DNA from 3 places in the Streptomyces sp. NPDC090798 genome. Region 1 is predicted to be linked to each of the others. Evidence: riboswitches for the same ligand, from Rfam matches in the RefSeq annotation. Region 1 holds a riboswitch; each other region holds the start of a gene.
What was found. A riboswitch is a leader RNA that binds a small molecule or an ion and turns the genes downstream of it on or off. The one in region 1 is predicted to bind cyclic di-AMP.
Positions count from the first base shown of each region.

Region 2: linked by a shared signal. The riboswitch ahead of ACIQTP_RS34025 (M23 family metallopeptidase) and the one ahead of ACIQTP_RS24485 (transglycosylase SLT domain-containing protein) in region 1 are both predicted to bind cyclic di-AMP.
Region 3: linked by a shared signal. The riboswitch ahead of ACIQTP_RS45865 (NlpC/P60 family protein) and the one ahead of ACIQTP_RS24485 (transglycosylase SLT domain-containing protein) in region 1 are both predicted to bind cyclic di-AMP.

Region 1 covers NZ_JBIVXA010000011.1:147,931-152,006, forward strand. Annotated here, with positions in the region: gene ACIQTP_RS24480 (HAD family hydrolase) at 1-286, shown strand, start outside; gene ACIQTP_RS24485 (transglycosylase SLT domain-containing protein) at 280-972, opposite strand; cyclic di-AMP (ydaO/yuaA leader) riboswitch at 977-1,138, opposite strand; gene ACIQTP_RS24490 (hypothetical protein) at 1,408-1,731, opposite strand; gene ACIQTP_RS24495 (CocE/NonD family hydrolase) at 1,715-3,976, opposite strand.
Region 2 covers NZ_JBIVXA010000019.1:168,418-172,493, forward strand. Annotated here, with positions in the region: gene ACIQTP_RS34005 (dihydrofolate reductase family protein) at 1-247, shown strand, start outside; tRNA gene ACIQTP_RS34010 (tRNA-Met) at 321-394, shown strand; gene ACIQTP_RS34015 (hypothetical protein) at 574-768, shown strand; gene ACIQTP_RS34020 (PP2C family protein-serine/threonine phosphatase) at 963-2,060, shown strand; cyclic di-AMP (ydaO/yuaA leader) riboswitch at 2,235-2,392, shown strand; gene ACIQTP_RS34025 (M23 family metallopeptidase) at 2,404-3,441, shown strand; gene ACIQTP_RS34030 (aldo/keto reductase) at 3,501-4,076, shown strand, end outside.
Region 3 covers NZ_JBIVXA010000042.1:10,781-14,856, reverse strand. Annotated here, with positions in the region: gene pcrA (DNA helicase PcrA) at 1-1,901, opposite strand, end outside; cyclic di-AMP (ydaO/yuaA leader) riboswitch at 2,216-2,388, shown strand; gene ACIQTP_RS45865 (NlpC/P60 family protein) at 2,395-3,573, shown strand; gene ACIQTP_RS45860 (tellurite resistance/C4-dicarboxylate transporter family protein) at 3,669-4,076, shown strand, end outside.

The DNA.
Region 1 (4,076 bases):
CAACGACATCCCCATGTTCGACTGGGCCGCGCAGGGGGTCGCCATGGCCAACGCCCATCCGGAGCTGAAGGCGATGGCCGACGAGGTGACGCTGTCGAACGAGGACGACGGGATCGCGGTGGTGCTGGAGCGGTTGTTCCCGGGCCGGTCGGACCGGTTCCGGGAGTCCGGAGAGCCGCGTGGGTCCCGGCAGCCGTCCGAGTCTCTTCGACCCCATCAGCCCCGTCAGCCCCGGCAGTCGTACCAGCCCTACCGGCCCAACCAGCCCCACCAGTCCTATCAGTAGGGCCCGTTGACGTTGTCGATCGAGCCGTACTTCGCCGCCGCGTAGTTACAGGCCGCCGTGATGTTCGCGACCGGGTCGTAGGGGTTCATCGACGTGCCCGGCACGTGGTAGGCCTTGAACGTCGGGTCGATGACCTGGAGGAGGCCCTTGGAAGGTATGCCGGCCTTTGCGTTGGAGTCCCAGTTGTTGATGGCCAGGGGGTTTCCGGAGGACTCGCGCATGACGTTGCGGTGGATGCCGTTGTAGGTGCCGGGGATCTTGGCGCGGGCCATGATGTCCAGCGAGTGCTTGATCCATCCGTCGAGGTTGTTCGCGTACGTCTTCGCAGGGGCCTTGGCGGTGGGCGCCGGGGTCGCCTTGGTGGTGCTTTTGATGGTTCTGGTGCCCACGGTCAGCGTGAGGCCCGGGCGGAGCGTCGTCGGGTCGGGGCCGATGACCGCGCGGTTGGCGGCGTACAGCTTCGCCGCGCCGCCGCTCGTGGGGTTCTTCTGCGCGATCTTGGCCAGGGTGTCGCCCGCGACCACCTTGTACGTGATGAGCTGGACGTCGGTGGTGGTGGCGGCCTGTGCGCAGGTCGCGCTCATGATCGGAAGGGCGAGCGCGACTCCGCCCATTCCCGCGGCGAGGATGCCCCGAGTGAGGATGCTGCGGGTCTTGAAGCTGTGGCGTTTGCCTCGTGCGGACATGGCGAATTCCTCTCCGGTGCCTGCGAGGTGAGCTGTCGGGTTCGGGCGGGAGCTGCCCGGCCGCACGGTGTGTGCGACTTCACCCCTAGCCGTTCCGGTGTCCGGATCGGCGGCTTACCTGGGTCCCCCGCTCCTGCCGTGCGTGTGTGGGTGGCTGGGTTATTCCGGTCGGCGGCAGGATTGGGCGGTCCGTCCGGATCGACGTGAACGTATGCGAGAGCACATGTCCGGAACAAGCCCTCATTTCCCGGTGTAGATCGCTTTCACCTGGCAAAAATGAGGGGGAAAATGCCCGATTAATCCGGAACGTGACGCTCAACTTGCCTTATGCAAAGGGGAAGTCGTCAAGATGGGATAAAGAGTCCACCCCGCATGCGCGTGACCCAATTCACGCGACCAAGTAGAAATAAAGCGGCACTGGCGGCAAAACGGACATCAGGAGTCGAGCGTCCAGGCCGATGAGCCCGCGGGCGGAGCCGGGCGTACCTCCCACACGGACAGGTCCGTGTCGGGGTCGTCGTCGGGGAGCCGGCCCGCGTTGGGCTTGAAGTAGAGGCCGTAGGCCCAGTATTCGGGGAGTTCGTGGCACATCAGGTCCGGATAAGGCCCGAACTCCTGCCCCGCGTAAGCCCTGTTGATCCTCGCCACCGCTTCGGCCCGGGGGATCCCGAAGCGTGTGACCATCTCGTCGGCCATCTCGCGGAAGTACGCGAGCATCCCCTCGTCCAGGGCCATCAGGAACTCACCGGTCCGCGCCATGCTCCTCAGGGTTGCCCATGGCGCCGTCGGGACTCCAGTCCGCCGTCCGGGGGATTCTCCTCTCCCACGTCCGATGGAAGACCACCTCGTCGCCGTCCTTGCAGATCAGCTCGTTCGAGGTGATGAACTCCCGGGCGTCGCAGCTGAGTTCGGAGCGTGTCTCGACCCGGGCGTCCCAAGGCAGCTCCGGCCGGTGCAGACGGATCGACCTCGTCGAGCGGATACGGGCGGAGAGCGGGTCCGACTCGCCGATGGTGTACGTGTCCAGGGCTTCCTCCGTGCATTCGAGGCCGTCCGGGTGGACACGGGTGCCGTCCCGGCGGGGGTCGACCTCCGAACGCCACTCGCCCCTCGCCACGTCACGGGCGACCAGGCGTTCGGGGCGGGGTTCGTCGAGGGTGGCGGGGGACGTCACTCCCAGGGGTTCGGACTGCTCCGGCTCCTCGAAGGTGATCCCCGGGTCGGACTCCCGCGCTCGCACCGGAAGTTCGAGGCAGCTGCCCGCCGGGTCCAGGATGAATCCCGCCGCCGAACCCGGCTGGGGCCAGATCCACGGCCAGTAGGCGGAGGACAGGGAGAGCCGGATGCGATGGCCGGGCGGGAACGCGTAGCCGATGGCGGTCAGGTCGAAAACCACGTCCTCCGTAGAGCCCGGATTCCAGGAGACCGCCTGGTCGGGGCCATAGCGCGCTGACAGGTTCAGAGCACCCCGGGTCACCAGCGTCGAGGAACCGTCGGCAGCGACGTCGCAGACCCGGGCGATCACCTGGCCCCAGGGGGAGCGGGACGTCAGACGCAGGCGGACCCTGGGGCGCCCCAGGACCCAGGTCTCCCCCGGAACCTCGAACTCGAAGCAGGCCGACCTCGCGTCCTCCTCCCGCTGGTTCGGCGGCAGGTCGGCGTCGTTCCCGACGGGGCGGAAACGGCCCGCGTCCACACCCGTGTGCTGAGGGGAGCGCACCAGCACCGGTGCGCCCCGCAGCGCGTACGCGATCGGGGTCACGGAGGGGGAGGGCCAGGCCGCGTCGCCCACCCAGCGACCGGGGAGGGACGGGTACGTCGTCGCCGGCGGGTGTGCGGCCATGACGTAGGAGCGCAGGAGGGGCTGCGCCATCACGTCGCGGTTGTTCACGACGGGGTCCGGATCGTTGTCCTCGCCGGGGTCCGGAGCGACGGTCGCGCCGGGGTCCGGACGGGCGGTCGCGCCGGGGCCCCGATCAGCGGTCCCGGCGGGGCTGGGGTTGTTGATCACACCGGGGTCGGGATTGCCGGTCACACCGAGGTCGGGATTGCCGATCACGTCTGGATCGGGCTCGGGGACCGTATCGGCCGGCCTGAGCCAGTGGTCCCACCACCTCAGCGTCTCCTGGAGGAAGCCGATCGCCGGGCCCGGCGGCAGGCCCCGGTCCGGGTACTGGTGGCACCAGGGGCCGATCAGGCCGCGCACGCGGTCGGCGGGAAGGCTCTCGACCAGCCGCAGCACCGTGTCGCGGTACGGGTCGTGCCAGCCGCCCACCGCAAGCACGGCGGCCCGGATCCCTCCGTATCCCCCGTCCTCGCGCACGCCGGCGTGGCGCCAGTACGCGTCCCGGGTCGGGTGGGACAGCCACGTATGGATGAACGGCTCCACCGTCTCCAGACGCTTCACCCACATGTCGCGCCACATCACCTGGCCCACGTGCGCCGGATCCGGCGGACGGGCGACATCGGCGAGTGCCGTGGCCGCCCGGGCGTGCGTCTCGACGGCGAGGACGGAACCTCCCATGCGGTGCCCGTCGTTGTCATAGGGATCATCGCTCGAGCAGACCGTGACGATCGCCTTGAGCGGTTCGGGCGCGAGGGCCGCGATCCGGAGGGAGGTGAAGCCGCCCCGGGAGATGCCGAACATGCCCACCGCGCCGCTGCACCAGGGCTGGTCCGCCAGCCAGTGGATCACTTCCACCCCATCGGCCCGCTCGACCTCCCCGTACGGGTCCGTCGGCACCCCCTCCGAGTTGCCGTGACCGCGGGCATCCACCCGGACGGAGGCGTAGCCGTGGCCCGCGTACCAGGGGTGGCGCTGCCAGTCGCGTGGCGCGGTCCGGTCGGTGAGCCGGCCTGGGAGATATTCGAGGAGCGCGGGGACGGGCGTGTCGGTCAGCGGGCGCCACACGCGCGCGTGCAGGCGGGTGCCGTCCGGGAGAGGGATCCACAGATCCTCGTGAGTCGTCTCATGAGAGAAGGACGTACGGATGTGCATGCTCATCACGGTGTGCTTGGTGTGCTTGGTGTGCTTGGTGTTCTCAGTGTCTTCAGTGGCCTGTGGCACGTCCGGTCAGTCAATACGTCTGATATCGGGCTGTATC
Region 2 (4,076 bases), on a different contig from region 1:
CTCCGCCACCGTGTACAGCAGCCTGGAGCCGTGCGCGCGGCGGGCGTCCCGGCCCGCGCCCTGTGCGCGGCTGATCCTCGACGCGGGGGTACGGCGGGTGGTCACCGCGTGGCGCGAGCCCGACACGTTCGTGACGGGGGCCGACGGAAACGGTCTGCTCGTGGCCGCGGGGGCGGATGTCGTCGTACTGCCGGAGTTCGAGGAGCGGGCCGTGGCGCCCAATCGGCACCTTCTCGCGGCCGGGTAGGGGCGGCCTCGCGGGCGTCCGCGAAAAGCCTGGTGAATCGGGCCCCGCGGATGGCGTACACTAATTTCAACGACGCGGGGTGGAGCAGCTCGGTAGCTCGCTGGGCTCATAACCCAGAGGTCGCAGGTTCAAATCCTGTCCCCGCTACTGAAGGCCAAGGGCCGGAACTCGGAAACGAGTTCCGGCCCTTGGTTTTTTTCCCGTTCACCGCCCCGGCTTTCCCGCGTTCACCGCCCGGCTTTCCCGTTTGCCGTCCCGGTTTTCCCGTTCACCGTCCCGCCCCGGCTTTCCCTGCCGACCCGACGTTCTGTAGTCTTCCGCTCACTATGAGTCGTCCTCGGTGGCTGGTCCGGCGCGCGCCGGCACTCTCGCTGCTGCTCGCCGTGTGCGCGCTGTTCCTCGGGGTCTGTCACGGCGGTCATGACTTCGTGCCGGACGGCGGGACCGTCGTCGCCCCGGCCGGGCACCACCACGGGCGCGGCGGAGCGGGCGGCGGCGTCCGGTGGTCGGGCTCGGACTGACGCATCCCCCGGTCGGCCCCTCACCACTCGCCCCCCGCCCCCGTGCCGGGAAGCCTGGACGGGTGGGGCAGCAGCAAGGAGGCGCGCAGCGGGCCGAGGAGCCGTACGGCGAGCCGTACGAGGAGCCGTACGACCGCTCCGGTGGGCGGTTGCCCGAGGACCCCGTGCCCGATCCGGGGCTGGGGGACGAGCCGATGCTCCGCCCGGCCGAGCCGGACCGGAGCCGGATCTCCTTGGCGCGAAGCCTCGTCCGGGTGCTGCCCGCACTGCTCATCCTGGTCGGCGCGTTCTACGACTACTTCACCCCGATGGCCTTCACCGCGGGCCCCCTCTTCACGGCCGCGCCGCTCGTGGCCGCGCCGCTCTTCTCCCTGCGTGGCACCGTGCTCACTGGCGTCACGGCGCTCGTCGCGGTGCTCACGATCCACATCCGGCTCGGCATCGTCCTCAAGGTGGACGCGCTCACGGAGGTCGCCACCGTGGCGACCGTCGGCGTGCTGGCCGTGCTCATCAACATCCTCGTCCGCCGCACCGACGAACAACTCGCCTCGGCCCACCAGATCGCCGAGGCGGCCCAGCGTGCCGTCCTGCCGGAACCCGACCAGCGGATCGGCGGCCTCGACGTCGCGGCGCGTTACGAGGCCGCGCAGGCGGGCGCGTTCATCGGCGGCGACCTGTACGCGGTGCAGGACTCCCCGCACGGCGTACGGCTGGCGGTGGGTGACGTGCGCGGGAAGGGCATGGACGCGGTGGCCGCCGTCGCGGTGGTCATCGGGGCGTTCCGGGAGGCGGCCGAGCAGGAGGCCACGCCGGAGGCGGTCGCGCAGCGGCTGGAGCGGGCGCTGGCCCGCGAGGGCACCCGGCGCGAGGGGCTCGACGCCTTCGAGGGGTTCACCACCGCCGTCCTCGCGGAGATCACGCACGAGGGCGACCTCGTACGGATCGTCAACCGCGGCCACCCGCCGCCGCTGCTCCTGCACGCGGACGGAACGCTGGTCACGCTCGCCGCCGCGAACCCCGCACTGCCGCTCGGCATGGGCGAGTTGGGCAGCTGGCCGGACCGTGCCGAGGAGGCGGAGTTCCCGCACGGGGCCACGCTCCTCTTCCATACGGACGGACTGTCCGAGGCCCGCGACGCGCAGGGGCGCTTCTACGATCCGGCCGCGCGCCTGGCCGGACGGACCTTCCCCGGCCCCGACGCCCTGCTGGCCACGCTCGCGGAGGAGGTCCGGCGCCACACGGGCGGCGCCCTGACGGACGACATGGCGCTGCTCGCCGTGCGGCGGCCGTAGCCAACCGCCAGGTAGGCAGGTGCGGCCAACTCGCCCGATTTCCGTCGGTCGTGGGTGGTAAGTCCTGGCCAAAAGTGGTTAATGATCAGTACGAACGGCTTGGAATCCGGTACCCGCGTCTATTAACGTTCGATAACGCAGCGCGGTCGTCCCAGCCGTCACAAGAGTCGGCTCCGTGCGCACGCGCCGAATCCCGTGAGGGAACCGGGGAACCACCAACTTGGGGTGAATCGAGCGTCTTTCACGGTGGAGACACCGTGGGTTGACGCGCGTAGGAGACCTTCCTGCTCCGAACCCGTCAGCTAACCCGGTAGGCGAGAAGGAAGGAAAGGAGCACGCCCACGTGGCGTCCAACCGGCCCGCCCAGCCCACTTCGTTCCCGCCGAACGACACCCAGACATTTGGCTACGCCTACGGCAAGGACGAGGGCCCCTGGGAGGAGTGGAACCCCACCGAGGATTCCATCCGTCCCCTCCGCGGCCGGCACCGCGTCTCCAAGCAGCGTGGCGGGGGACTCGCCCGCAGCTCCACGGTCCTGGGCGTCGGCGTCATCGCCGCCGTCGGCGCGGGCGGCATGGCCACCGCGGCGCCCGGCAAGCCGCCGGTCTCCATCTCGCTGCCCGACCTCTCCTCGGTCACCGAATCGGCCAAGGCGCTGATATCCGACGGTGGTTCCAGCACGCCGAAGGGCTCCGCCACCCCGCTCACCAGCGCCGGCGTGACCAGCGCCGACGCCGCGCAGGGCAACAAGGACGCGGGCGAGGCGCTGCGCGCCCGCATCATCCAGCAGGCCGAGTCGCAGCAGGACCAGATCGACAAGGCGGCCCAGGACGCCGCCGAGTCCGCCGCCGCGAAGAAGGCGGTCGCGCTGGCCGCCAAGCAGAAGGACGACGCCGAGGCCAAGGTCGCCGCCGCGAAGAAGAAGGCGGACGAGGACGCCAAGCAGAAGGCCGAGGCCGCGCGCCTCGCCGAGCTCGCCAAGAGCTACTCGCTGCCGACCTCCTCGTACACCCTGACCTCCCGCTTCGGTGACGCCGGTTCCATGTGGTCCTCCGGGTACCACACCGGCCTCGACTTCGCGGCCCCCACCGGCACTCTGATCAAGGCCATCCACAGCGGCACGATCACGGAGGCGGGCTGGGCCGGCTCGTACGGCTACCGCACCATCCTCACCCTCGACGACGGCACGGAGCTGTGGTTCTGCCACCAGTCGTCCATCAGCGTCAGCGTGGGCCAGAAGGTGGCCACCGGCGACGTCATCGGGCGCGTGGGCGCGACCGGCAACGTGACCGGGCCGCATCTGCACCTGGAGGTTCACCCGGGCGGCGGCAGCGCGATCGACCCGATGGCGTGGCTGCAGAGCAAGGGCATCAACCCCTGATCGTTCCCAGGGGCCGTGTAGCGGAATACGGCAATCCGGTACGGCTGTTGAAATAAGGCATGACTTCTCTCCGCAAGCTCGGCTCCTCCGACCTCGAAGTTTTCCCGCTCTCCCTAGGCGGCAACGTCTTCGGCTGGACCGCCGACGAGGCGCAGTCCTTCGCCGTGCTCGACGCGTACACGGCCGGGGGCGGCAACTTCGTCGACACCGCCGACGGCTACTCCGCCTGGGTCCCCGGCCACAAGGGCGGTGAGTCGGAGACGATCATCGGCAAGTGGTTCGCCGCGCGCGGCAACCGCTCCGACGTCGTCCTCGCCACCAAGGTCAGTACCCACCCCGAGTACAAGGGCCTGTCCGCGGCGAACATCAGGGCCGCCGCCGACGCCTCGCTGCGCCGCCTCGGCACGGACTACATCGACCTCTACTACACCCACTTCGACGACACCTCGGTGCCGGTCGAGGAGATCATCGGCGCGCTGGACGAACTGGTCCGGGCCGGCAAGGTCCGGGAGATCGCCGCCTCCAACATCTCCGCCGAGCGGCTCACGGAGTCCGTGGAGTTCTCCGACCGCGAGGGCCTCGCGCGGTACGTCGCCCTCCAGCCCCACTACAACCTCGTCTCGCGCGACACCTAC
Region 3 (4,076 bases), on a different contig from region 1:
TCGGGGATCTGGTCGGAGTCGGCGACCAGGGCCACCCGCTCCAGGAAGGCGGCGAGCCCGACGGGTGTCTCGCCCTCGCCCTCACCCCCACCGGACTCCTGCTCGAACTCCAGGGCCACGGCGGCGAGCTCCTGAAGGTTCTCGATGCGGGTCTCGTCCTGCGGGTCGGTGGACGCCTGCAGCTCGGCGAGATAGCCGGTGCGTTCGAGGATGGCCTCCAGGACGGTCGCCGGGCCCGCGCCGGACTCGACGATCGTACGGAGGTCCTCCATGAGCGTGTTGAAGCGCTTGACCGCGTTCGTGGACCGCGCGGCCATGCCGTACGCCTCGTCGACGCGCTTCAACGCCTGCGGAAAGCTGATCTTCTCGCGCTGCGAGAGCGCGTCGATCATGGCCTCGGCGCGCTCGCCGATGCCGCGCTTGGGCACGTTCAGGATGCGGCGCAGCGGGACCGAGTCCTCCGGGTTGGCCAGTACGCGCAGGTAGGCCAGGACGTCCCGGACCTCCTTGCGCTCGTAGAAGCGAACGCCGCCGACGACCTTGTAGGGCAGGCCGACACGGATGAAGATCTCTTCGAAGACACGGGACTGGGCGTTCGTACGGTAGAAGACGGCTACGTCTCCGGCCTTCGCGTCGCCCGCGTCCGTGAGACGGTCTATCTCTTCGGCGACGAACTGCGCCTCGTCGTGCTCGGTGTCCGCGACATAGCCGGTGATCTGCGCGCCCGCGCCCGCGTTGGTCCACAGGTTCTTGGGGCGGCGGGACTCGTTGCGCTCGATGACCGCGTTGGCGGCGGACAGGATCGTCTGGGTGGAGCGGTAGTTCTGCTCCAGGAGGATCGTCGTCGCGTTCGGGTAGTCCTCCTCGAACTGGAGGATGTTGCGGATCGTCGCGCCTCGGAAGGCGTAGATCGACTGGTCGGCGTCGCCCACGACACACAGCTCGGCGGGGGGCAGGTCGTGCTCGCTGAGCGGGGTGTCCTCGTCATGCGTGCCGGTGCCGACCAGCTCACGTACCAGCGCGTACTGCGCGTGGTTGGTGTCCTGGTACTCGTCGACCATGACGTGGCGGAAGCGGCGCCGGTAGTGCTCGGCGACGTCCGGGAAGGCGCGCAGCAGGTTGACCGTGGTCATGATCAGGTCGTCGAAGTCGAGCGCGTTGGCCTCACGCAGCCGCGACTGGTACATCGCGTAGGCCTGGGCGAGGGTCTTCTCGAAGCCGTCGGCAGCCCGGGCGGCGAAGTCCTCCTCGTCGATCAGCTCGTTCTTCAGGTTCGAGATCTTGGCGCTGAAGGACTTGGGCGGGAAGCGCTTGGGATCGAGATCCAGGTCACGGCAGACGAGCGCCATCAGCCGCTTGCTGTCGGCGGCGTCGTAGATCGAGAACGAGGAGGTGAAGCCGAGCTTCTTGCTCTCGCGGCGCAGGATCCGCACACACGCGCTGTGGAAGGTCATGACCCACATCGCGTTCGCGCGCGGGCCGACGAGCTGCTCGACGCGCTCCTTCATCTCGCCCGCGGCCTTGTTCGTGAAGGTGATCGCGAGGATCTGGCCCGGGTGGACATGACGCTCGCCCAGCAGGTGGGCGATGCGGTGGGTGAGTACCCGGGTCTTGCCGGAGCCCGCGCCGGCCACGATGAGCAGCGGGGAGCCGGAGTGCACCACGGCCGCGCGCTGGTTCTCGTTCAGCCCGTCCAGCAGGGCCGCCGGGTCCACGGCGGGGCGGGGCGCGCCGTCGCGGTAGTAGGCGTCCCGGCTCGCGGGCACGTCGAAGCGGCCGCCGAACAGGTCGTCCGGAAGCGGCTCCGGCGCCCCGTCCTCGGGCGGCGGCGGGGGCTCTTCCTCGTGGGCCCCGGAAGGCTGGAGGTCCGCCAGAAAGCTGTCATCAAAGAGGCTGCTCATCGCTCTCCGAGTCTAGGCGGCCCCACTGACAACCCGCGGCCACCCTGGAAACCCGACCGGTTTTTCCGCGACCGCGCATGATCTCTTCCCGCATCGCTTTCCCGCCCCTCCTACCGCACCCCGCCCCTCTTACCGCACAGGACGCCGTCACCGCTCAGGATCGGTTCATCACGGTCAGCCACGGTCAACGGCCCGCCAGATCAAGGTCACGAAAATGTATCGGGCATATCGCACATCAAACTTCACAGAACAGTTATGAGTTGGCTAGCGTGCCGGGCAGGCCGCTCGACCCAACCGGCGAACGTCGCCGGGCCGTGCGGCCTCCGCCGAGTCCGGTGCGCCCACGCGGCAGCCGGAGCCGGGGACCCAACCGAACTTGGGGTGAATCGGTCCAACCGCCCTGCGGGCAAGGACCGTAGGGCAAACCTTCCGGAAGCACCCGCCCGAACCCGACAGCTAACTCGGTAGGCGGATGACGGAAGGAGTCGCCACCTTGGCGTCGCACCGCAAGTGGAGTCCTACGGCTACGCGCATAGCGGGTATACGGACTCCCGCCCTCGCCACGGCGGCCCTCACCTCCGTGGCCCTGCTCTCCCAGACGGCGAACGCCGCGCCCTCGGCCGACTCCAAGCCGAGCGTCGAAGAGGTCGAGAAGAAGGTCGACGACCTCTACCACCAGGCCGAGACGGCGACCGAGAAGTACAACGCGACCAGGGAGAAGACCGCCCAGCAGCGCAAGCGCGTCGACTCCCTCCTCGACGACGTGGCCCAGCGCACCGAGAAGCTCAACACCGCGCGCGAGGAGCTGGGTTCGTTCGCCGCGGCGCAGTACCGCACCGGCGCCGCCGCCCCCGACACCGCGAGCCTCCTGCTGGCCGACAATCCGCAGGACTACTTCGACCAGACCCAGCTGATGAACCGTCTGACCACCCGCCAGAAGGCGGCCGTCGACGACTACGTCACCGAGCAGGCCGCCACCACCAAGAAGCGTGCGGAGGCCTCCAAGAGTCTGCAGACACTCACCACGACGCAGAGCGCGCTCAGGACGTCCAAGGCCGACGTCCAGCGCAAGCTCGCCGAGGCGCGCTCGCTGCTCTCGAAGCTGACCGCCGAGGAGAAGGCGCGGCTGGCGGCGATCGAGAGGAAGAAGCGGGAAGCGGCCGACCGCAAGGCGGCGGAGCTGGCCCAACAGCAGGCCGCGGCGGAGAAGAAGGCCCAGGAGGCGGCCGCCGGGCAACAGACGGGTTCCGGCACCTCCGGGACCACTGGCTCCGCCGGCACCTCCGGGAATGCGGCCACCGACACCTCGTACACCGCCAAGGCCGACAAAGCCCTCGCCTTCGCCCGCACCCAGATCGGCAAGCCGTACGTCTGGGGCGCGACCGGGCCCGGCTCCTACGACTGCTCCGGCCTCACCCAGGCCGCCTGGAAGGCCGCCGGCGTCACCCTCCCGCGCACCACCTACGACCAGGTGAATGCGGGCACGACCGTCTCGCTCGCCGACATCAAGCCCGGTGACCTCGTCTTCTTCTACGACGACATCAGCCACGTCGGCCTCTACATCGGCAACGGCATGATGATCCACGCCCCCAAGCCGGGCGCGTACGTCCGCGAGGAGTCGATCTTCTACGGCGGCGACTCGATCATCCACAGCGTGGTGCGTCCGGCCTAACGCCTCGGCGCCCGGCACGCGCGCGTGGGGCTCATCGAGCTCCACGCGCGCGTGGCCCGCCGCCAACCCGCCCGAAGGTCCTTAGCATCGGGCCCATGTCAGCCATCTCCCCGCCCGGCACCCGGTGGACCGGCCTGCGCACCCGGTGGGCGCAGAGTCCGCCGGTCGCCGGAGCCGCGATCCTGGCCACCGGCATCATCTCGGTCGGGCTGGAGCAGACCGGCTACGAGATCCTGTCCCGGATCGTGCTGGCCCTGGCGGCCGTCGGCTGGCTCGGGCTCGCCGCGGCCTTCGTCGTACGGCTGCTGCGGGAGCGGGAGCGGTGGCTGGCGGAGGCCGCTACGCCGGGCGCGCTCACCGCGGTCGCGGCGACCACGGTGCTCGGCACGCGGCTGGTCACGCTGGGATGGGAGGTGCCGGCCGAGGCCCTGCTCGCCCTGTCGGCGGTGCTCTGGCCGGGGCTGCTCTTCCTGGTCGTACGGCAATGGCGGCCCCGTATGCCC